DNA from 2 places in the Xanthobacter aminoxidans genome. Region 1 is predicted to be linked to the other one. Evidence: predicted binding sites of a transcription regulator. Region 1 holds the regulator's gene; the other holds the start of a gene.
The links. Region 1 encodes LexA, which represses DNA repair genes until DNA is damaged. Its sites were predicted from a motif close to TGTTCNNNNTGTGTTCNG; they were not measured.
Positions count from the first base shown of each region.

Region 2: V5F74_RS11710 (ImuA family protein) is a predicted target of LexA. The motif match lies at 7,624-7,641, and genes of this name have one in related genera.

Region 1 covers NZ_JBAFUS010000002.1:1,123,972-1,134,366, reverse strand. The annotation lists gene trpC (indole-3-glycerol phosphate synthase TrpC) at 1-61, shown strand, start outside; gene V5F74_RS14320 (DUF2147 domain-containing protein) at 151-564, shown strand; gene moaC (cyclic pyranopterin monophosphate synthase MoaC) at 682-1,167, shown strand; gene V5F74_RS14310 (molybdopterin molybdotransferase MoeA) at 1,223-2,437, shown strand; gene lexA (transcriptional repressor LexA) at 2,596-3,306, shown strand; gene V5F74_RS14300 (ComEC/Rec2 family competence protein) at 3,427-5,601, opposite strand; gene gltX (glutamate--tRNA ligase) at 5,838-7,253, shown strand; gene V5F74_RS14290 (sulfurtransferase TusA family protein) at 7,250-7,489, shown strand; gene V5F74_RS14285 (M20 aminoacylase family protein) at 7,663-8,829, opposite strand; tRNA gene V5F74_RS14280 (tRNA-Lys) at 8,982-9,057, shown strand; gene V5F74_RS14275 (HXXEE domain-containing protein) at 9,088-9,651, opposite strand; gene ribB (3,4-dihydroxy-2-butanone-4-phosphate synthase) at 9,819-10,395, shown strand, end outside.
Region 2 covers NZ_JBAFUS010000002.1:573,568-583,962, forward strand. The annotation lists gene otnC (3-oxo-tetronate 4-phosphate decarboxylase) at 34-735, shown strand; gene V5F74_RS11695 (polysaccharide deacetylase family protein) at 802-1,830, opposite strand; gene V5F74_RS11700 (error-prone DNA polymerase) at 2,006-5,305, opposite strand; gene V5F74_RS11705 (Y-family DNA polymerase) at 5,302-6,909, opposite strand; gene V5F74_RS11710 (ImuA family protein) at 6,791-7,609, opposite strand; gene V5F74_RS11715 (DNA translocase FtsK) at 7,869-10,395, shown strand, end outside.

The DNA.
Region 1 (10,395 bases):
CGAGAGCCTGATGCGGCAGGAGGATGTCGCGTCCGCGACCTGCCAGCTGTTGGCCACATAGGCCTCGCCACCTCGTCTTGCCGTATACGTGAAGTTACTCTTTAATACGTGAGGCGGCCCGCAAGAGGCCGCACGCAAGGGAGGAGCTTCATGAAGACGTTTGCGATTGCCGGCCTCGCCGCCCTTCTCGCCACACCTGTTTTCGCCGCGGACCCGACCGGCCTGTGGCTGACTCCCACCCGCAGCGGGCAGGTGGAAATCTCCAAGTGCGGCGCGGGCCTGTGCGGCCGCCTCGTTTCCTCCGAGGGTCTGAAGGCCGATCCGGCGCTGAAAGACGTGAACAATTCCAACGCCTCGCTGCGCGGACGGGCGCTGAAGGGCCTCACCATCCTCACCGGCTTCTCCGGCGGCCCGCAGGAATGGAGCGGCGGCAGCATCTACAATGCCGAGGACGGCAAGACCTATTCCGGCACCATCACCATGGATGGCGACAACACCCTGAAGCTGCGCGGCTGCGTGGTCGTCCCGCTGTGCAAGACGCAGGTGTGGACCCGCCTGCGCTGACCTGAACCCAACCCGGCAACACTGCCTTTCCGCCGCATTGCTCCTGCGGCGGTGGACAGGCGCCGCCGCGGACGCCATCTTCCCCCCGACATCGAATCCGGGAAGACCGCGACGGCCATGGCCAGCCTCACCCATCTCGACGAACAGGGCGCCGCCCGCATGGTGGACGTGTCCGACAAGGACGCGACCACCCGCGAGGCGCTGGCCGAGGGGCAGGTGGTGATGGCGCGCGAGACGCTGGATCTCATCCTCTCCGGCAACGCCAAGAAGGGCGACGTGCTGGGCGTGGCGCGCATCGCCGGCATCATGGCGGCCAAGCGCACCCATGAGCTGATTCCCCTCTGCCATCCGCTGATGCTGACCAAGGTGGAGGTGGAGGTTTCCCCCGATCCCGCATTGCCCGGCCTCCACGTCACGGCCCGCGCCAAGGTGACGGGCCAGACCGGCGTGGAGATGGAGGCGCTCACCGCCGTCTCCGTGGCCTGTCTCACCATCTACGACATGGCCAAGGCCGCCGACCGTGGCATGCGCATTGAAGGCATTCGCCTGCTGGAGAAATCCGGCGGCCGCAGCGGCCACTTCCGCGCCACCGACGCGGCCTGAGCCGGTCCGCCACCATGACAAGACCTGCGTTCAGGCAGAGTGAGGGAGCCGCGCCATGGCGCTCATGACCGTCGAGGAGGCCACTGCGCTCATCACGTCCGGCGTGTCTGCGCTCGGTGTGGAGGATGTGCCGGTGCAGGCCGCGGCCGGCCGTGTGCTGGCGCGCGATCTGGCGGCCCGCCGCACCCAGCCCCCCGCCGACATGTCGGCCATGGACGGCTACGCCGTGCGCGGTGCCGATATCGCGCAGACGCCCGCCCGCCTCGCGGTCATCGGCGAATCCGCCGCCGGACGCCCCTTCGCGGGCACGGTGGGCGCCGGGCAGGCCGTGCGCATCTTCACCGGCGCGGTGGTGCCGGAAGGTGCCGACACGGTGGTGATTCAGGAGAACGTCTCCCGCGAGGGCGACACCATCACCACCACGGCCCCGACCGCCGCGCTCCGCAACGTGCGCAAGCGCGGTTGTGATTTTTCCGCCGACGCGCCCGGCCTCTTCGCGGGCCGGCGGCTGACCGGCCGCGACATCATGCTGGCCGCCGCCATGGACCATGCGACGGTGCCGGTCGCCCGCCGCCCGCGCGTCGCGCTGCTTCAGACCGGCGACGAGCTGGTGCTGCCGGGCCAGGGCACCGGCAACGACAGCGAAATCGTCGTCTCCAACGCCTTCGGCCTCGCGGAACTGGCCCGCCGCGCCGGCGCCGATGTGACCGACCTCGGCCTCATCAAGGACGACCTCGCCGCCATCCGCGCCGTGGTGGCGCGGGCGCTCTCCGGCGAGTTCGATCTCGTCGTCTCCTCCGGTGGCGCTTCGGTGGGCGATCATGACCTCATGGCCCCGGCGCTGAAGGCGGAAGGGGTCGATCTCTCGGTCCACAAGATCGCGCTCAGGCCCGGCAAGCCGCTGATGTTCGGCCATCGCGGCACCGTGCGGGTGCTGGGGCTGCCAGGCAACCCGGTGTCGTCCCACGTCTGCGGGATGGTCTACCTCGTCCCCCTCATCCGCGCCCTGCAGGGCGATTCCCGCCCCGGCCCCGAGACGGTGCCGGCGCGCCTCGCGGCGGACCTGCCGCCCAATGACGTGCGGCGCGATTTCATGCGCGCGACCCTCGAGCGCCGGGCGGATGGCTCGATCCACGCCATCCCCTGCACCTCGCAGGACAGCGCCATGCTGAGCATTCTTTCCGCCGCCGACTGCCTTCTGGTGCGCCCGCCTTTCGCCCCGGCGGGCCGCGTCGGAGACCCCTGCGAGATTATTCCCTTCGCGGATTGAGCCCTTAACGGAGCCTTCACCACTTGCGGAACACAAAAGGAACAGATAAAGACTGTTCATGATTTGTTTCGCGGCGCACCGGGCGGGATGCGCCTTGAATCGGGACCGGCCGAGAGCGCCTGTTCCGCGGCGGTGCGTGCAAGGAACGGGGCCAGGGAATGCTCACTCGGAAGCAATATGACCTTCTGCGCTTCATCCATGAGCGGCTGAAGGAGACCGGTGTTCCCCCCTCCTTCGACGAGATGAAGGAAGCGCTGGACTTGCGCTCCAAGTCCGGTATCCACCGCCTCATCACCGCTCTGGAAGAGCGCGGCTTCATCCGCCGCCTGCCCAATCGCGCCCGCGCGCTGGAGGTGGTCCGCCTGCCCGACAGCGTGGCGCCGGGCCTCGCCTCCGCCCGGTCCGCAGGGCGGGGTTTCTCGCCCTCGGTCATCGAGGGCAGCCTCGGCAAGGTCCGCCCCGTGGCGGAGGATGACGAGGCGGGACAGGTGGTCTCGGTGCCGGTCATGGGCCGCATCGCCGCCGGCTCGCCCATCTCCGCCATTCAGAGCCGCAGCCATACGCTGAACATCCCGCCCGAGATGCTCGGCTCCGGCGAGCATTTCGCCCTTGAGGTGCGCGGCGACAGCATGATCGAGGCCGGCATCCTCGATGGCGACACGGTGCTGATCCGCAAGTGCGATTCCGCCGACACCGGCGACATTATCGTCGCGCTGGTGGACGACGAGGAAGCCACCCTCAAGCGCCTGCGCAAGAAGGGCGCCTCCATCGCGCTGGAGGCCGCCAATCCGGCCTACGAGACCCGCATTTTCGGTCCCGACCGCGTGCGCATCCAGGGCCGTCTGATCGGCCTCATGCGCCGCTACTGATCCTTATTTCTCCCGCGGGAGATCCGGAACGGGGTGAGGGGCGCGGTGGTCCACGCTCAACGGGCGCCTGCGCTTTTTTGAAGGCGTTGCCCCTCACCCCGACGCCTGGCAATTGTCGTGTCAGGGAGCGGTGGCGTCGGCCTGCGGATCGCCCGCATCGACCGCCCCCCGCTCGGATGCGAGGTCCGGCGGCAGCGGTGCCATCCACGGCCGGGACACCGAGGGGCTGCGGCTTCGCTCGGCCACGAGGGCACCATCGCGCAGGGTGAAGGCGAGCGTTCCGGTCCGCGCGAGTTTTTCCGGTGTCAGCACCTCGGCCGGGCAGGCGCGAGGCGGGGCATCGCGGGTGACGACCATGCGGGCATTCAGGCAGTCCGCCTCCAGGCTCTCCGCGCGCCGGGAGACGGCGATGGTGCCGCCGCCGGGCAGCGGCGCGGTGCAGCCGAGCGGGTCGCACAGGAAGGCGGAGGCGAGGTCCTTGGTGCCGGCCGTCCGGCGGTCGCCCTCCCGCGTCAGCCATTGCTCCACCACCAGCTTCTGGCCCGAGGCGCCGAGCACGGAAAGCCGTCCATCCGGCATCCGCACCGCCACCGTCTGCGCATCGGGCGCGATGAGGAGGTCCGGCTTCAGCGGCGTTCCCGCCACCAGCGCGGCGAGGCCGAGGGGCACCAGCGCCGCGAGGGTCAGAACGCCCCGCAGCAGGCAGAGGGCCAGCAGCGCGAGGGAGAGCCAGAGCAGCGTTCCGGCACCGACGAAGGCGGCGCGGATATCGGCCCCCGGCAGGGTCCCCACCCAGTCGGACACCGCCGTCATGATCTCGATGCCCCGGCCCATCACCGGCCAGGCCAGATGGTCCCAGCCGAACGGCATCAGCAGCACGCCCGCGAGGCCCGCCGGCATGACAAGGAAGGACACGGCCGGCATCGCCGCGAGATTGGCGAGAAGCCCATAGGGCGCCACCCGCTGGAAGTGGAAGATGCCATACGGCGCCGTCGCCAACCCCGCCACCAGCGAAGTCAGCGCCGTGCCGGCCACCAGCACCGCCACCCAGGAGACTACGGCTCCGGCGATGCCGTCCGGCCGGGGTATCGCCCGCAAAGGCTGAAGCCTTTCATAGGCGGCAACGAGGGCGAGGGTGGCGGCGAAGGACATCTGCGTGCCCGGGTCCAGCGCCGCCTCCGGCGTCAGCGCCAGCACCACCACCGCCGCGACACCCACCGAGCGCAGCGACAGGGACGGTCGCCCCACCAGCACGCCGGCCAGCACCAGCCCCGTCATCACGAAGGAACGCTGTGCCGGCACGTCGTTGCCCGACAGCACGAGATAGAAGGCGCTGCCCGACAGCGCGATCAGCGCCGCGAATGACTTGATGGGCCACGACAAAGCCAGCCCCGGCACCAGCGCCAGCAGGCCCCGCGCCAGCGCGAACAGGGTGCCGGCCACCAGCGCCATGTGCAGGCCGGAGATGGAGAGGATGTGCGAGAGGCCGGACACCCGCATGCTCTCCTCCACCGCGCGCGGAATGCCGGAGCGGTCGCCGGCCACCAGCGCCACCGCGACCTCTGCCGGCACGCCGGAAAGCGAGGCGCGGATGCGGTCCGACAGGCTCTGGCGCACACCGTCCAGCGCCATGGCGAGCCGCACGGACAAAGGCGGATCGCGCGGCGCCGCCGCCTTGGGTCGGCCGAGCCCGTAGCCGATGGCGCCGATGCCCTGAAACCACGGCGTGCGGCCGAAATCATGGGCGCCCGGCATGGCCGGGCCGGAGGGCGGCAGCAATTGCGCCAGCTGGGTTACATGGCTCCCCACCGGCGGCGCCCATCCCTTGCGGAGCGAAAGGCGCACCAGCGCCGGCGCGTTTTTCAGCCCGCGCACGGCGTCGCCATTGAGCCGCAGCAGGATGCGGTCGCCGGTGGTCCGCCGCTCCACCCGCTCGATGAAGCCGGAGAGGCGCACCGGGGTCTTGGGCGGCACCACCATCTCGTGGGCGATGAACGCGGTGCGCACCCCGCCGGCCGCGAAGCCGGCCATGGTGGCGAGGAGCACCGCGGCGGCCCCGAACATCACCGGCCGCGCCCGCGCCCCCCAGGCCGCCGCCGCGAACAGGGCCACAAGGACGAGGCTCGCGGTGAGCGAAGGTTCGGTGGAGGCGCCGAAATAGAGCAGGATGCCGGCGGTGAAGGCGGCCGGCAGCCACAGGATCAGCCGGCCGGACGCCGCCTCGGCCGCCACGTCATGGGCGATGCGGGCCTTCAGCGCGTCGGCGAGGCGTGAAAGCCCACGCGTGGAAAGCACCGGGAGCGCGCCCGCAGCTCCCCGTCCCCCTGCCCGCGCGCCGCCTGAAGCCCGCTCGTCCATCCCCGCCCGCCGGGGGCCGGGCCGGGTCGCGCCCATCCCCGCCCCATGTTCCTTGTGCCCCGCCTCTATGCTACACGGGCGCCTCCCGCGCGCCATGTGGTTCGGTTTGCGTTCCGCAGGGCCGCCCGCGCGTCTCCCGTCCAAGCGGACCCAATCCCGCCGAGCCCCGCCCGATGTCGCAGATCGTCACCCGCTTCGCCCCCTCGCCCACCGGCTTCCTGCATATCGGCGGGGCGCGCACGGCGCTGTTCAACTGGCTCTATGCCCGCCACACCGGCGGCAAGATGCTGCTGCGCATCGAGGACACGGACCGCCAGCGCTCCACCAAGGAGGCCATCGACGCCATCATCGAGGGGCTCTCCTGGCTCGGCATCGATTGGGAGGGCGAGCCCATCTACCAGTTCGCCCGCGCCGAGCGGCATCAGGCCGCGGTGGCGGAGATGCTGGCGAAGGGCAACGCCTATCGCTGCTACGCCACGCCCCAGGAGCTGGACGAGATGCGCGAGCTGGCCCGCAAGGAGGGCCGCCCGCCGCGCTATGACGGCCGCTGGCGCGACCGCGACCCCTCCGAGGCGCCGGCCGATCGCGCGCCCGTCATTCGCCTGCGCGCCCCGCAGGAGGGCGAAACGGTGATCGACGACATGGTGCAGGGCACCGTGACCTTCCCCAACAAGGACCTCGACGACCTCGTGCTGCTGCGGTCCGACGGCACGCCCACCTACATGCTAGCGGTGGTGGTGGACGACCACGACATGGGCGTCACCCACATCATCCGCGGCGACGACCACCTCACCAACGCCGCCCGCCAGACGCAGATCTACCGCGCGCTCGGCTGGGACGTGCCGCGCATGGCCCACATCCCGCTCATCCACGGGCCGGATGGCGCCAAGCTCTCCAAGCGCCACGGGGCGCTGGGCGTCGATGCCTATCGCGACATGGGCTATCTGCCGGCGGCACTGCGCAACTATCTCGTGCGCCTCGGCTGGAGCCACGGCGACCAGGAGGTGTTCTCCACCGACGAGATGGTCGAATTCTTCGACCTCGACAAGGTGGGCCGCTCGGCCGCGCGCTTCGACTTTGCCAAGCTGGAAAGCCTCAACGGCCACTATATGCGCGCCTCCAGCGATGCCGAGCTTTTGGCCGCCATCGACGCGCTGGTGCCCTATCTGCCGGACGCGGAGCACCGCCTGCCGCGCATGACGGACACCCGCCGCGCCCAGCTCGCCGCCGCCATGCCGGGGCTCAAGGAGCGGGCGAAGACGCTGGTAGAGCTGCTGGACAATGCCGAGTTCATCTTCGTCGAGCGGCCCATCCCGCTGGATGAGAAGGCGACCACGCTGCTCTCGCCCGAGGCCCGCGCCCATCTCGGCCGCCTCGTGCCGCTGCTGGAAGCCGTGGACTGGAGCGCCGCCGCCACCGAGGAGGTGGTGCGCCGCTATGCCGAGGCGCAAAGCGTGAAGCTCGGTGCCGTGGCCCAGCCGCTGCGCGCCGCGCTCACCGGCAAGTCCACCTCCCCGCCGGTGTTCGACGTGCTCGCAGTGCTCGGCCGCGAGGAGAGCCTCGGCCGGCTCCGGGATCAGGCGATTTGAAGCCGGCCGCCGTCACCGTCGCACTGGACCTGAAGGGGCTGAAATGCCCCCTGCCCGCCCTGCGCACCCGCAAGGCGCTGACGCAGGCGGCGGCGGGCACCCGGCTTGTCGTCACCTGCACGGACCCCATGGCGGTGATCGACATTCCCCACCTCGCGCACGAGACGGGCGCGGTGCTGGAAAAGCAGGAGGTCGAGACCGGCCTCCTGACCTTCGTGCTGCTGAAGCCGGCGTAAGAGAGCTTTGCGCCGCGCGGAAGCGCGTCGCGGGATTTTCGTGCGTTACGCTCAAGCGCCGCGCGGGCTTTTGGTGCGTCTCGCTCAAGCGCCGCGCGGGCTTTTGGTGCGTCTCGCTCAAGCGCCGCGCGGGCTTTTAGCGCGTCACGCTCAAGCGCCGCGCGGGCTTGAACTCACGCCGTCAGCGGCAGCGCCCGCTCCACCAGCCGCACCCAATAGGACGCGCCGTAGGGAATGGCGGCATCGGCGAAGTCGTACTGCGGATGATGCAGTCCGGCGGACGGGCCGTTGCCGATGAAGATGTAGGCGCCGGGCTTCTCTTCCAGCATGTAGGCGAAATCCTCGGCCGCCATCAGCGGCGGCGCGGCGGCGTCCACCTCCGAGGCGCCGGCCACCTCGCTCGCCACCTCGGCAGCGAAGGCCACCTGATCGGCGTGGTTGCTGGTGACCGGATAGCCTTCCTTGAAGCTCACCGTGGCGGTGGCGCCGTAAGCCGCCGCGACGCCTTCCGCCACCTGCCGGATGCGCTCGCGCAATTGGACGCGCACCCCCTGGTCCAGCGTGCGGGCGGTGCCGACGAGGGTGGCCGAGGGCGGCAGCACATTGTCCGCCTCGCCCGCATGGAACATGGCGATGGAGACCACCGCCGCCTCCAGCGGATCCACGTTGCGCGAGACGATCTGCTGCAGGGCCATGACGATGGCGGCGCCGGTGAGCACCACGTCCACGCCCTGGTTGGGCCGCGCCGCATGGGCGCCGCGCCCGTCCACCACGATCTCGATATGGTCGGCCGAGGCCATGATGCCGCCCGGCCGCATGGCGAAGCGGCCCACCTCCAGCCCCGGCAGATTGTGCATGCCGTAGACCTCGCGGACGGGGAAGCGGGCGAACAGCCCGTCGTCGATCATCGCCTTGGCGCCGGCCCCGCCCTCTTCCGCCGGCTGGAAGATGAGCACGGCGGTGCCGGAGAAGGCGCGGGTCTCGGCGAGGTGGCGCGCGGCGCCCAGCAGCATGGCGGTGTGGCCGTCATGGCCGCAGGCGTGCATCTTGCCGGGCGTCTGCGAGGCATAGGCCGCGCCGGTCTTTTCCAGAATGGGCAGCGCGTCCATGTCGGCGCGCAGGCCGATGAGCGGGCCGTCGCCCTTCCCACGCACGATTCCCACCACGCCGGTGCGACCGATGCCGGTGATGACCTCGTCGCAGCCGAAGGCGCGCAGCTTCTCCGCCACCGCGGCGCTGGTGCGCTCGAGGTCGTACATGAGCTCGGGGTTACGGTGGAAATCCTGCCGCCAGGCCGCGATCTCGTCGGCGCGGGCAGCGATGTGGTTGTTGACCGGCATGGCAATTCCAGAAGCAATTGAGCGGCCATGGTGCGGAACCCATCCTGCCCGGTCAATGCCCGCGCCCGCGCTGCCCCCTGCCGAAATGCCGGGACATCCCGCCCGCCCGGCCTTGACCCCGCCGCCTTCGCACCCTAACCAACGCGTCAAGTGAGCCCGTAGCTCAGCCGGTAGAGCACGTGACTTTTAATCATGGGGTCTCGGGTTCGAATCCCGACGGGCTCACCACCTCACCTCCTCAAGCCCGACAACCGACGCTCAACGGGCGTGCGCCCGCGCCTGTGCGAGGTGGAACCTCACCCGCACGATGATGGCGGCGTGGACCGCCACGGCGATGGCGAAAGCCAGTGCGTGCTGGGCGGCGGTGGCGGGCACCAGCGCGGCGGCGATGGCGCCGAAGGGGATGAACAGCAGCGCGCCCGTGCCAAGGCCCGGATTGTAGCTGCGGAAGCGCGCGGCCATGCCGAGATGGGCGATGCCGTTGACCAGGATCAGATAGGCCGCGGCCAGCCCCCATCCCGCGCCGGCGAGCCAGGCCACATAGACGGCGACGAGATTGATCCCCCACACGCCGGGGAGATTGATCAACAGCACGTCCGAGACGGTCAGCGCCTCCACCCCGCCGAAGACCACGCGGTTGACGTAGGTGCGGAACCGGTCGCCCGTGTGCTCCTCGATCTGGTGCAGCATGTAGATCGGCGAGGCGAGGAAGATCAGGAGCACGCTCCGCCCGGCGCCGGACACCAGCGGCGCGGCCAGCAGCAGCGCGAAGGCCATGAAGCCCGCCCCGGCCACCCAATTGCGCGAGAGCCAAGCCTTCATCGATTGATTCCCGCAGTCCGCAGCCGCCGCGATCATCCTGCACCGCGTGTCTTGCGCCAAGCCTCCGGGTAGCAGGTCTGGTCAATTCAGCAGGAGCGAACACGGCCAGCGAAGACCCTTCCGCACTTTTTCATTGTCACTGAAATTCGCTTTGCTATGCTCGCCCCATGAAGCTCGCGGAATGGCTCTCGACGACCGGTACGAAGCGCAGCGCGTTCGCGCGGCAGGTGGGCATGTCCCCGGCCAGCGTGACGGCCCTGTGCAATGACGAGCGCGCCTGGATCTCCCGCGAGACGGCCGAAAAGATCGCCGAGGCGACCGGGCAGCAGGTGACGCCCAACGATTTCCTCGGCCTCGTCCCGCACATCCGAGGTTTGCCCGTGACCGATACCACCCAGGCCCGCGTCCAGTCCGCCATCGAAGCCATCGCACGGGGAGAGATCATCGTCGTCACCGACGACGACGACCGCGAGAACGAAGGCGACCTCATCCTCGCCGCCTCGCTGGCGACGCCGGAGAAGATGGCCTTCGTCATCCGCAACACCTCCGGCATCGTCTGCACGCCTTTGCCCCCGTCCGAGGCGAAGCGGCTGCGGCTCGATCCCATGGTGTCGAACAACGACGCGCCCATGGGCACGGCCTTCACCGTCTCCATCGACGTGCGCCACGGCACCACCACCGGCATCTCGGCCGAGGAGCGCACCAACACCGTGCGCGCCCTTGCCAACCCCAACATGGGCGCCG
Region 2 (10,395 bases), 550 kb from region 1:
TTGGTGCGTCGGCGGAACAAGCGGAGGCCGGCCATGGACGAGACCAGACTGCGGGAGGAGATCTGCCGCTTCGGGCGCTCCCTGTTCGAGCGGGGGCTGACGCCCGGCTCGTCCGGCAATATCAGCCTGAGGCTCGACGATGGCGGATGGCTGGTGACGCCCACCAATGCGTCCCTCGGCTTCCTTGATCCCGCGCGCATCTCCCGCCTCGATGCCGCTGGACGGCTCCTGAGTGGCGATCCGCCCACCAAGGAAATCCCGCTGCATTCGGCGCTCTACGAGACCCGCGGGACGGCCCGGGCCATCGTGCACCTGCACTCAACCCACTCGGTGGCGCTCACCATGCTGCCGGAGATCGATCCGCGCGCGGCCTTGCCGCCCATGACGCCCTATTACCTCATGCGTGCCGGGCAGACGGCGCTTCTGCCCTATTATCGGCCGGGCGATCCCGCCGTCGCTGACGCGATCCGGGGCCTTGCCGGCCGGTACACGTCAGTGCTCTTGGCCAATCACGGTCCGGTGGTTGCGGGCGACACGCTGGAGGCGGCGGTCTTCGCTACCGAGGAGCTGGAAGAGACAGCGAAGCTCTATCTGCTGCTGCGCGGCCTCAATCCGCGTTATTTGTCGCCGGCACAGGTGGACGATCTGGTGAAGACCTTCGGCCTCACGCTCCCCGCGCCGGATGCCCACCACGACCACGACCATCACGGGCATGCTCATTCGACCGAGGACTGACCGGTCCGAAACGAGAAACGGCGCCCCGGGGACCGGAGCGCCGTTCGAAGGAATACCCCTCTCGCGTCAGTAGACGCCGGCACTGCGGGCCGGGGCCGGGGATGCGGCCGGCTTCGGCGCGGCGGCGGCCGGCTTGGAGGTGCCGGTGGGCTTCGCCGCATCGGGCTTCGCGCCGGCGGGCTTCGGCTTCTTGGCGGCGGCTGTTCCGGGGGTGGCGAGGGCCACCTTCAGCGGCTTGTCCATGGCCACCATCTGCGACAGCGTGGCGAACTTGTAGCCCTTGGCCGCCAGCTCATCGAGGATGCGCGGCATGGCATCCACGGTGGTGGCGTAGATGTCGTGGGAGAGCACGATGGCGCCGGGCTTCACCTGCGCCATGATGGCGTCATGCACAGCCTGGCTGTTGCGGTTCTTCCAGTCGTTGGGGTCCACCGACCAGTTGACGATGGTCAGGCCGTACTTGTCCTCGATGTAGCTGCGCAGCGACGGCTTCATGGAGCCGTAGGGCGGGCGCAGATAGATCGGGCGCTTGCCAGTGACCTGGAAGATGGCTTCGGAGGTGTTGCCCAGCTCCTTGTCCACGGCCGCCTGGCTGATGCGGGTGAGCTGCGGATGGCTCCAGGAATGGCTGCCGATCTCGTGGCCCTCGTCGGCGATCATCTTCAGCACTTCGGGGTGCTTGGCGACCATGTTGCCGAGCACGAAGAAGGTCACCTTGATGTTGCGCTCGCGCAGGATCTGCAGGAGGCGCGGCGTCGTCTCCGGGTTCGGGCCGTCGTCGAAGGTCATGGCGATGTAGGAGCCATCCACGTCGAACGACTTGTAGGTGTAGTTCTTGCGCGGCGTGACCGGCGGCGGAGCCGCGGGCTCCGGCGCGGGGGCCGGCACCGGCTGGGCCGATGCGGCCGCGCTCTTCTGCGCGGCGGTCGCGCCCTTGCCCTGGGCGGCCTGTCCGGAAGCCGGGTTCGCCGGCTGGGAAATGGACTGCGTGGTCGCCGGGCCGTCATCCCTGGCCGACAGAAGCGGGCTGATGGCCATGCCTGCGCCAACGGCGGCGGCGGCCACAAATCCGGTAACGATGAGGAGCGGCTTCACGGCGGCGGTATCCCGGCCTTAGGTTCCATCTGTCTCGAAGCCTCACGTGTTTTTGTGGATAAATCGTGAAGTGCGCGGGACCCTCGCGCCTTTTTTGCCCGATTTGTCGGGTTTTCACCTGCCCCCTCACGGACTTGGGCTGCTGGATACCTCTGCGGCATCGCGGGCGTGGTGCTCAGTGAAAGTCCCGCGACTTGGGAAGTACCCTTACGTCACGCGGATGCTTGCGCGGATGCTGGGGGTGGGCGAACTCGTCGGCCCGCGCCACCTCCATCCGCGGCTGCCGCACCTGGGAGAGCAAGGCGAGGTCGGCGGTGCGGTCGGTGAGGCGCTGGGCCATGAGATGGACCACCCCCTCCGGGCTCTTCTGGATGCGTCCTTCCACCAAAAGCAGGCGCGCGCCCATCACCTCGCGGCGGAAGCGCTCCAGCGTCCGCTCCCACAGAACGATATTGGTGATGCCGGTCTCATCCTCGATGGTGATGAAGATGGCCTTGCCGTTGCCCGGCCGCTGGCGCACCAGCACCACGCCGGCGGTGCGGGCAAAGGCGCCGTCCTTCAGTGCTGATGCCTCGGCGCAGGAAAGAATGCGTTCTTTCCGGAAATGCTCGCGCAGTTCGCCCATGGGATGCCCCTTCAGGGAGAGGCGCACCGTCTGGTAGTCGGCGACGATGTGCTCCGAGCGCGCCATGCGCGGCAGCGTCACCTCCTCTTCAACGCCCAATTCACGGGCGTCCGCCGCCGCGAACAGGGGCAGAGCGTCGTCGTCCGGCAGGCGGCGGGCGTGCCACAGCGCCGCGCGGCGGTCGAGGCCCATGGAGCGGAAGGCATCCGCATCGGCGAGCAGCTTCACCGCGCGGGTGGGCAGGCGGGCACGGCGGGCGAGGTCCTCGATGCTTGCGAAGGGAAAGGCGCGGGCGGCGGCGAGGCGCCCGCCCCAGTCCTCGTGAAAGCCATCCACCTGTCGGAAGCCGAGACGCAGGGCGAGGGTGCCATCGTCGCGGTGTTCCAGCGTGTTGTCGTGATGGCTGAAATTGACGTCGATCGGGCGCACCTCCACGCCATGCTCGCGGGCATCCCGCACGATCTGCGCCGGGGCGTAGAAGCCCATGGGCTGGGCGTTGAGCAGTGCGCAGGCAAAGGCGGCCGGGTGGCGGCACTTGATGTAGGAGGAAATGTAGACGAGCTTGGCGAAGGAGGCAGCATGGCTCTCGGGAAAGCCGTAGCTGCCGAAGCCCTTGATCTGCTCGAAGCAGCGCGCAGCAAATTCCCGCTTGTAGCCGCGCGCCACCATGCGCTCCACCATCAGGCTCTCGAATTCGTGGATGGTGCCGAGGTTGCGGAAGGTGGCCATGGCCCGGCGCAGCTTGTTGGCTTCCACATCGGAGAAACGGGCGGCGACCATGGCAAGCTTCATGGCTTGCTCCTGAAACAGCGGCACGCCGAGCGTTTTGTGGAGGACGTCGCGCAGTTCGTCCTTGTCGCCGAGATGCGGGGCGGGGGAGGGGTAATCCACCGCCTCCAGCCCGTTGCGGCGCCTCAGATAGGGGTGGACCATGTCGCCCTGGATCGGTCCCGGCCGCACGATGGCTACCTGGATGACGAGGTCGTAGAACTCCTTCGGCTTCAGGCGCGGCAGCATGTTGATCTGCGCCCGGCTCTCCACCTGGAACACGCCGATGGAATCCCCGCGCTGGAGCATGGCGTAGACATCTGCTCGCCCGCTTGGCACGTCGGCAAGACCCCAGTCGATGCCCTCGTGGTCGCGCATCAGGTCGAGCGCCTTCCGGATGCAGGTGAGCATGCCGAGCGCCAGGACATCCACCTTCATCAGGCCGAGCACGTCGATGTCGTCCTTGTCCCATTCGATGAAGGTGCGGTCCGCCATGGCGGCGTTGCCGATGGGCACCGTGTCATCCAGCCGCTCACGGGCCAGCACGAAGCCGCCCACATGCTGGGAGAGGTGGCGCGGCGCGCCCATCAGCCGGCCGGCCAGCTCCACCGCGCGGCGGATGAAGGGATTTGACGGGTCGAGCCCCGCCTCCCGGATATGCGCGTCGGAAATGTCCCGCCCCCAACTGCCCCACTGGGTGGAGGCGAGGCGCGCCGTGACGTCCTCGGTCAGCCCGAGGGCCTTGCCCACGTCGCGGATGGCGCTGCGCGGGCGGTAGTGGATGACGGTGGCGACGATGCCGGCGCGGTGGCGGCCGTATTTCTCGTAGATGTGCTGGATCACCTCCTCGCGCCGCGCGTGCTCGAAATCCACGTCGATATCGGGCGGCTCGCGCCGTTCCTCGGAGATGAAGCGGGCGAAGAGAAGATCGTTGTCGGCGGGGTCCACGGCGGTGATGCCGAGCACGTAGCAAACGGCTGAATTCGCCGCCGAGCCCCGCCCCTGGCAGAGGATGCCCTGGCTCTCGGCGAAGCGCACGATGTCGTGGATGGTGAGAAAGTAAGGCGCGTACTCGAGCTTGCGGATGAGGGCCAGCTCGTCCCTCAGCAGCTTTTCCACCTTCTCCGGCACCCCTTCGGGATAGCGCACGGCGGCACAGCGCCAGGTCAGTTCCTCAAGCCACGCCTGCGGCGTCCAGCCGGGGGGCACCGGCTCCTCGGGATAGTCGTATTTCAGCTCCTTGAGGGTGAAGTCGATGCGGGCGAGGAGGGACGCGCTTTCCGCCACCGCCTCGGGGGCGTCGCGGAACAGACGCGCCATCTCGGCGGCAGGCTTGAGGTGGCGCTCGGCATTCGCCATGAGCCGCCGCCCGGCCTCGGCGATGGTGGTGCCCTCGCGCACGCAGGTGAGAATATCCTGCAAGTCGCGCTCCTTGGGCGTCGCATACAGCACCTCGTTCATCGCCAGCAGAGGCACGCCGGCGGCGTGGGCGACGGATTTCAGCGCGGCCAGGCGGCGGCGGTCGGCGCCATGGAAGGGCATATCGGCGCCAAGCCACACCGCACCGGGGGCGGCCTCGGCGAGGCGGGAGAGGAGGGGCGGAAGATCGCTTCCGTCTTCGCCCGGCAGCACGATGAGCATCAGGTCGCGCGCGTCGGCGAGGAGGTCGGCGAGGGAAAGGTGGCATTCGCCCTTCTTCGCCCGCCGGTTGCCGGTGGTCAGGAGACGGCAGAGCCGGCCCCAGCCGGCGCGGGTCGAGGGATAGGCGATGATATCCCCCGTGCCGTCGCAGAAGATGAGCCGTGCACCCGTCACCAGCCGGAAGGCGCGGGCACGGGCGGCGACGGCGCGCTTGGCCTCCGCCTCGGGATCGTCGGTTTCCAGATTCTCGTCGAGGGCGCGCAGGTCCTCCAGGGCGCTATAGGCCCGCACCACGCCGGCCACCGTATTGCGGTCGGCGATGCCGAGACCGTCGAGACCGAGAGCGACGGCGGTGCGCACCAGATGGGCCGGCGCGCTCGCCCCGCGCAGGAAGGAGAAATGCGAGGCCGTCGCCAGCTCCGCATAGAAAGGTGCGCTCACGGGAACAGCCCGTGCAGGAACCAGCGGGGCGCCGACGTCTCACGCCCGTAGGTGCCCTCGCGATAGAGCCAGAAGCGGCGGCCTTCAGTGTCCTCTACGCGGAAATAGTCGCGGGTCAGGCCCGGCCGGTTGCCATCGAGGGCGGTCCACCATTCCGGCGCGATGCGTTCCGGCCCCTCGGCCCGCGCCACCTCGTGCAGCACCCGCCGCCAGCGGAAGCGCAAAGGCGGGCCGTCGGGCACCTCGGCCAGCGTTTCCACCGGCTCGGGCGCGGGAAACAACGCCGGCGGGCGGGTGAGGGGCGCATCGGCGGCGGCCGGCTCGGCCCAGTCGTGCGCCAGGGAGGTCTGGGCGCGTGTTTCCCGGCTGCGCCACGTCTTCTGCGCTGGCACCCGCACGGCGGCGCGCTCGGGAATATGGCTGTCCAGCGCGGCAAGGCAGGTGACGCGTCGTGGTCCGAGCCGGGCGGAGAGAATGTCCACCAGCTGGTCGAGCCCTGCGCCGTCCGGTTCGGCGTCGAAGCCGGATTGGGTGGCGGCGAGCGGCTCGGCGGCGGTGACGGACAGGCGGATGACGTCATAGCCGAAGCCGGGATCGAGCGGGTCGGCCAACGCCTCCAGCCGCTCGCGGAACAGGGCGGCGAGGCGCGCGCCGTCGCGCAGTGGCGCAGCCGTGCCAGCCGCCACCCGCCGCACCGCGCCGTCGCTGCGAAAGAAGGCGGCCTCGAAGCGCCGTCCGCCCTCGCCGTGCCGCTCCAGCACGCCGGTGAGGTCGCGGGCGAGGTCGGCGAGGACGGCGCGGGCGGTCGCCTCGTCACCCATGGGTTCGGCGAAGCGCCGCTCCGCCACATAGACGGGCAGGGGATTGAGCGGGGAAATGGGCGGAGAGGCGGCGCCGCACAACTCGTCCAGCCGCTCCACCAGGGCGCTGCCGAAGCGGGCGGCGAGGGCCGCGCGGGGCTTGCCGGCGATGTCGCCGATGCGCACCAGCCCGAGATAGGAAAGGCTGCGCGCCGCCTCCGCATCCAGGCCGAGTGCCTCCACCGGCAAAGGCGCCACGGCCTCCCGTTCGCCTCCCGCCAGCACCACCCGACCCGGCCTCCAGTGGGCGAGGGCGAGGGCAGCTCGGGCGGTGCCTGCCACAGCCCCGCAGGCGGTGAGACCGGTGGCGGCGAGCCGTTCCGTCATGGCAGACAGTAGGTCCGCCTCGCCACCGAACAGATGGGCGCAGCCGGTGATATCGAGCACGATGCCGTCCGGCCCGGACACGGCGACGAAGGGCGTCCAGCGCTCGCACCACGAGGCGATGGCGGCGAGCAGCGTCGCGTCCGCCGCCGCATCCGCCTCCACCGCCTCGATCTTCGGCACGCGGGCCTGCGCATCCGCCAGCGTGAGGCCGGGATGGAGCCCGAGGCGGGCCGCGGCGGCGTCCACCGCGGCGAGGCGGCGGGCATTGGCCTTCACCTCGACCGTGACCAGCGGCGGGTCAGCCGGTGCGGCGCCAGCCGACGACATGCGACGTCCCCGCCGGCTGCGGTGCAGCCGGTCGGTCGGCAGGCGCGGCAGGAAGAGCGCGGCGAGGCGTCGGGACGAAGCGTCGGGCATGGGCATTCCATTCCACGGTGAATCGGCCGGTGGGGCCGAGGCGGTTGCGCTCGATCTCCAGCGCGAAGGCGGGTGGGCCGAGGCAGAAGGCCGGCACATCCCCCGTCACCCGGGAGGGGGCCGCGGCGACCCGCCAGCGGGTGGCGGCGGCGGAGGGACCGGGGTCCGCCCCCGGCCGCAGCAGAAGGGACGGCACACCGGAGCGCTCGCTGCGTAAGGCGAGGCGGCGGGTGGCGGTGAGATCGATGAGGCGCGGGGATCCCCAGGGCTCGGCCACCACCAGCCCGAGGGCGCCATGGCCAAGGGCTTCCTCTGCGGCGCCCAGCGTGTCGGCGGCGTCTGCTGCGGCCACCAGGATCAGGCGGGACGGATCGAGCCCGAAGGCGGCGCAGCCGGGGCCGTAGATGTCGCCGCCCTCCAGCGCCGCCATATCCTGCCGCACCCACAGCACCGGCTTGCGGGTACCGGCCGCGAGCGCGAGGGCGAAGCCGAGCACGGCGGCGGCATTGCCCTTCTCCGCCGGAAAAGCCTCGTGCAGCGCATCGCGGGCGAGGCCACCCCCCAACGCCTCGTCCAGCGGCCCCCCAAGGGACAGGCGCGGCCGGGCAGGACCGTCCGGAGGGCCGGACAGCCGTTCCATCTCGACGATGCGGCGGCGAAGGGCCGCCAGATCCTCGCGGGGAGCCTGCTCGGGGTGCATGAATGAAGGACCAATGTTCCTATTTTGTTCTTTTTAAAAGGACTCCGGGAGGGCGGAATGTCAACCGTATGGAGGTCCGGCAGCAGGGCCTGCGGGGGCTGGAGCGAGCCCTTCGCAGGCAGGTGAAGCGGCGCGGTCTTGTCCCCGTAATTCACAGATAAGGTATTCTGAAACCGTTGTTGTGAGGTGCAAACCTCCCCTTAACGCCCCCGCCCTAGTGTCCTCGAAACGGCGCCGGTGCTGCGGATTTCGGATTCCCATGTCTTCCTTCAACCGTCCTCCGAGACCTCTTGCGTATCCTTCCTACGCTCCGGACGACTCGTTCGATCCACCAGCCGATTCCGGCACCGAACGTGGCCTGCCCTCGTTCTACGAGCGGATTCCGGAATACGACCCGGCCATCCACGACGGCGCCTTCGAGGCTGCCGAAACCCACAGCTGGATCGACCTGGAGCTGGTCCCGAGCTGGCTGCGGCCGTTCACCCTCGACGCCAACACCCGCTTCACCCGCACCCCGGACCATCTGCTGCGCCCCCGCGAGCCAGGCGCGGCCCCGTTGCCGCCAGTCTTGCCGCAGGTCCCCACCCCGGTCACGACCCAGGGGTCGAGCCGCGGCTGGCACTTCCTGTTCGAGCCGGCGGACGACGTGGTCCAGCCGGTGGCACAGCCCGTCGCCAAGCTTGCGGATATCCCCACGGAGACAGCCTTCGCCGCGCCTGCCTCCGTGCCGGAAGAGGTGACGGCGGCTCCCGTCGTCCTGCCTCCCGTCGAGGAAGAAACAGCTGAGGCCTACGAGGCTCCCGCTTCCGAGGTCGCGCTTGCAGAGGCTGCCCCGGGCGAGGAGTTTCTGACTGAAACGACAGCGCCTGTGCTCCTTGAAGCCGACACCGCGCCGCAGGCTGTGGCCGAGGCGGCTTCGGAGGTCGACACGGCTGATGTCCCCGATCACCTCTGGAGCTTGCTGCGCCTCGTCGTTCTCGGCCGCGCCGCCACCCCGCCCGCTCCGGCCGGGGAGCAGGACCTTGATCCGGCGCCCGCAGAGGCGGTCGATGCGGAAGACGACCTTGTGAAGAACGAGGACACGGCTTTCGAGGCGCTGTCCGATACCGAGGAGGCTGCCGACTTCGACGAAGACGAGGTCTTAGAGGCGGCCGCCTCCGAGGAGGATGAACTCGAGGATGACGCGTTCGAGGACGAGGACGCCGAGGATGATGAGGTCGCCGAACTGGACGGCGACACGGACGACGCCGAGGAGGAGGGCGATGAGGTCGACCTTTCCGAGGACGACGACGAACTGGACGAGGACGACGCGGAGCTCTCCTCCGAGCTGGAGGAGGATGACCTCGAAGACGACGAACTCGAAGACGATGCTTTCGAGGACGCGGAGCTGACGGAAGACGAGGAAGACGAGGAAATCGACGCCGAACTCGACGAGGACGAGGCGGAAGACGCCGCCGCGCTTGAAGACGACGATCAGGCTGATGACAAGGCCGAAGCCGAGGACGAAGCATTACCCCTCGCGGCCACGCCGATCCTTTCGGGTGAGGCGTTCGCATCCTGGCGGCCCTACCAGCAGAGCATCAGCGCCCAGTTCTTCGGCGCCCTGCATTCGGCTGCCACGTCCGCTCCCGCGGCTTCGGCCGCGGCGCCTGCAGTGTCGGATGCCGTCGCCCCCGTTCCGGTGCAGGCCGTTGCAACCCTCCCGCCCGATCTCGCGCCCGCAGCTGCGGAGGGCACGGAAGGCCCCTATTTCCTCCCGCCCCTCGACCTGCTGCGCGAGCCGCCGGTGGTGGAGCCGGACTATGAGCTGTCCGAGGAGTTCCTCGACCAGTCCTCCAGTATGCTGCAGCAGGTGCTGCGCGACTTCGGCGTGCGCGGCGAGGTGATCGATGCCAATCCCGGCCCTGTCGTCACGCTCTACGAGTTCGAGCCGGCACCGGGGGTGAAGTCCTCCCGCGTCATCGGCTTGTCGCCTGACATCGCCCGCTCCATGAGCGCCGTTTCCGCCCGCGTGGCGGTGGTGGAGGGGCGCAACGTCATCGGCATCGAGCTGCCCAACCGGCGGCGCGAGACCGTGTGGCTGCGCGAGCTTCTGGCGAGCCACGAATTCGCCGAGGCCCATCCCAAGCTCGGTCTCTGTCTCGGCAAGACCATCGGCGGCGTGCCGGTGATCGCCGACCTCGCGCGGATGCCGCATCTGCTGGTCGCCGGCACCACCGGCTCCGGCAAGTCGGTGGCCATCAACACCATGATCCTGAGCCTGCTCTACCGGCACACGCCGGAAGCCTGCCGGCTCATCATGATCGACCCGAAGATGCTGGAACTCTCGGTCTACGAGGGCATCCCGCATCTGCTCACCCCCGTCGTCACCGACCCCAAGAAGGCGATCATCGCGCTGAAGTGGGCGGTGAAGGAGATGGAGGAGCGCTATCGCAAGATGAGCCGCCTCGCCGTGCGCAACATCGACGGCTACAACGCCCGCGTCCGCGAGGCGGCAGCCAGGGCTGAGATCATCACCCGCAACGTCCAGGTGGGGTTCGATCGCGAGACAGGGGAGGCCCTGTTCGAGGAACAGGAGATGGACCTCACCGCGCTGCCCTACATCGTCGTCATCGTGGACGAGATGGCCGACCTGATGATGGTGGCGGGCAAGGAAATCGAAGGCGCCATCCAGCGCCTCGCCCAGATGGCCCGCGCCGCCGGTATCCACCTCGTGATGGCGACGCAGCGGCCCTCCGTGGACGTCATCACCGGCACCATCAAGGCCAATTTCCCCACCCGTATCT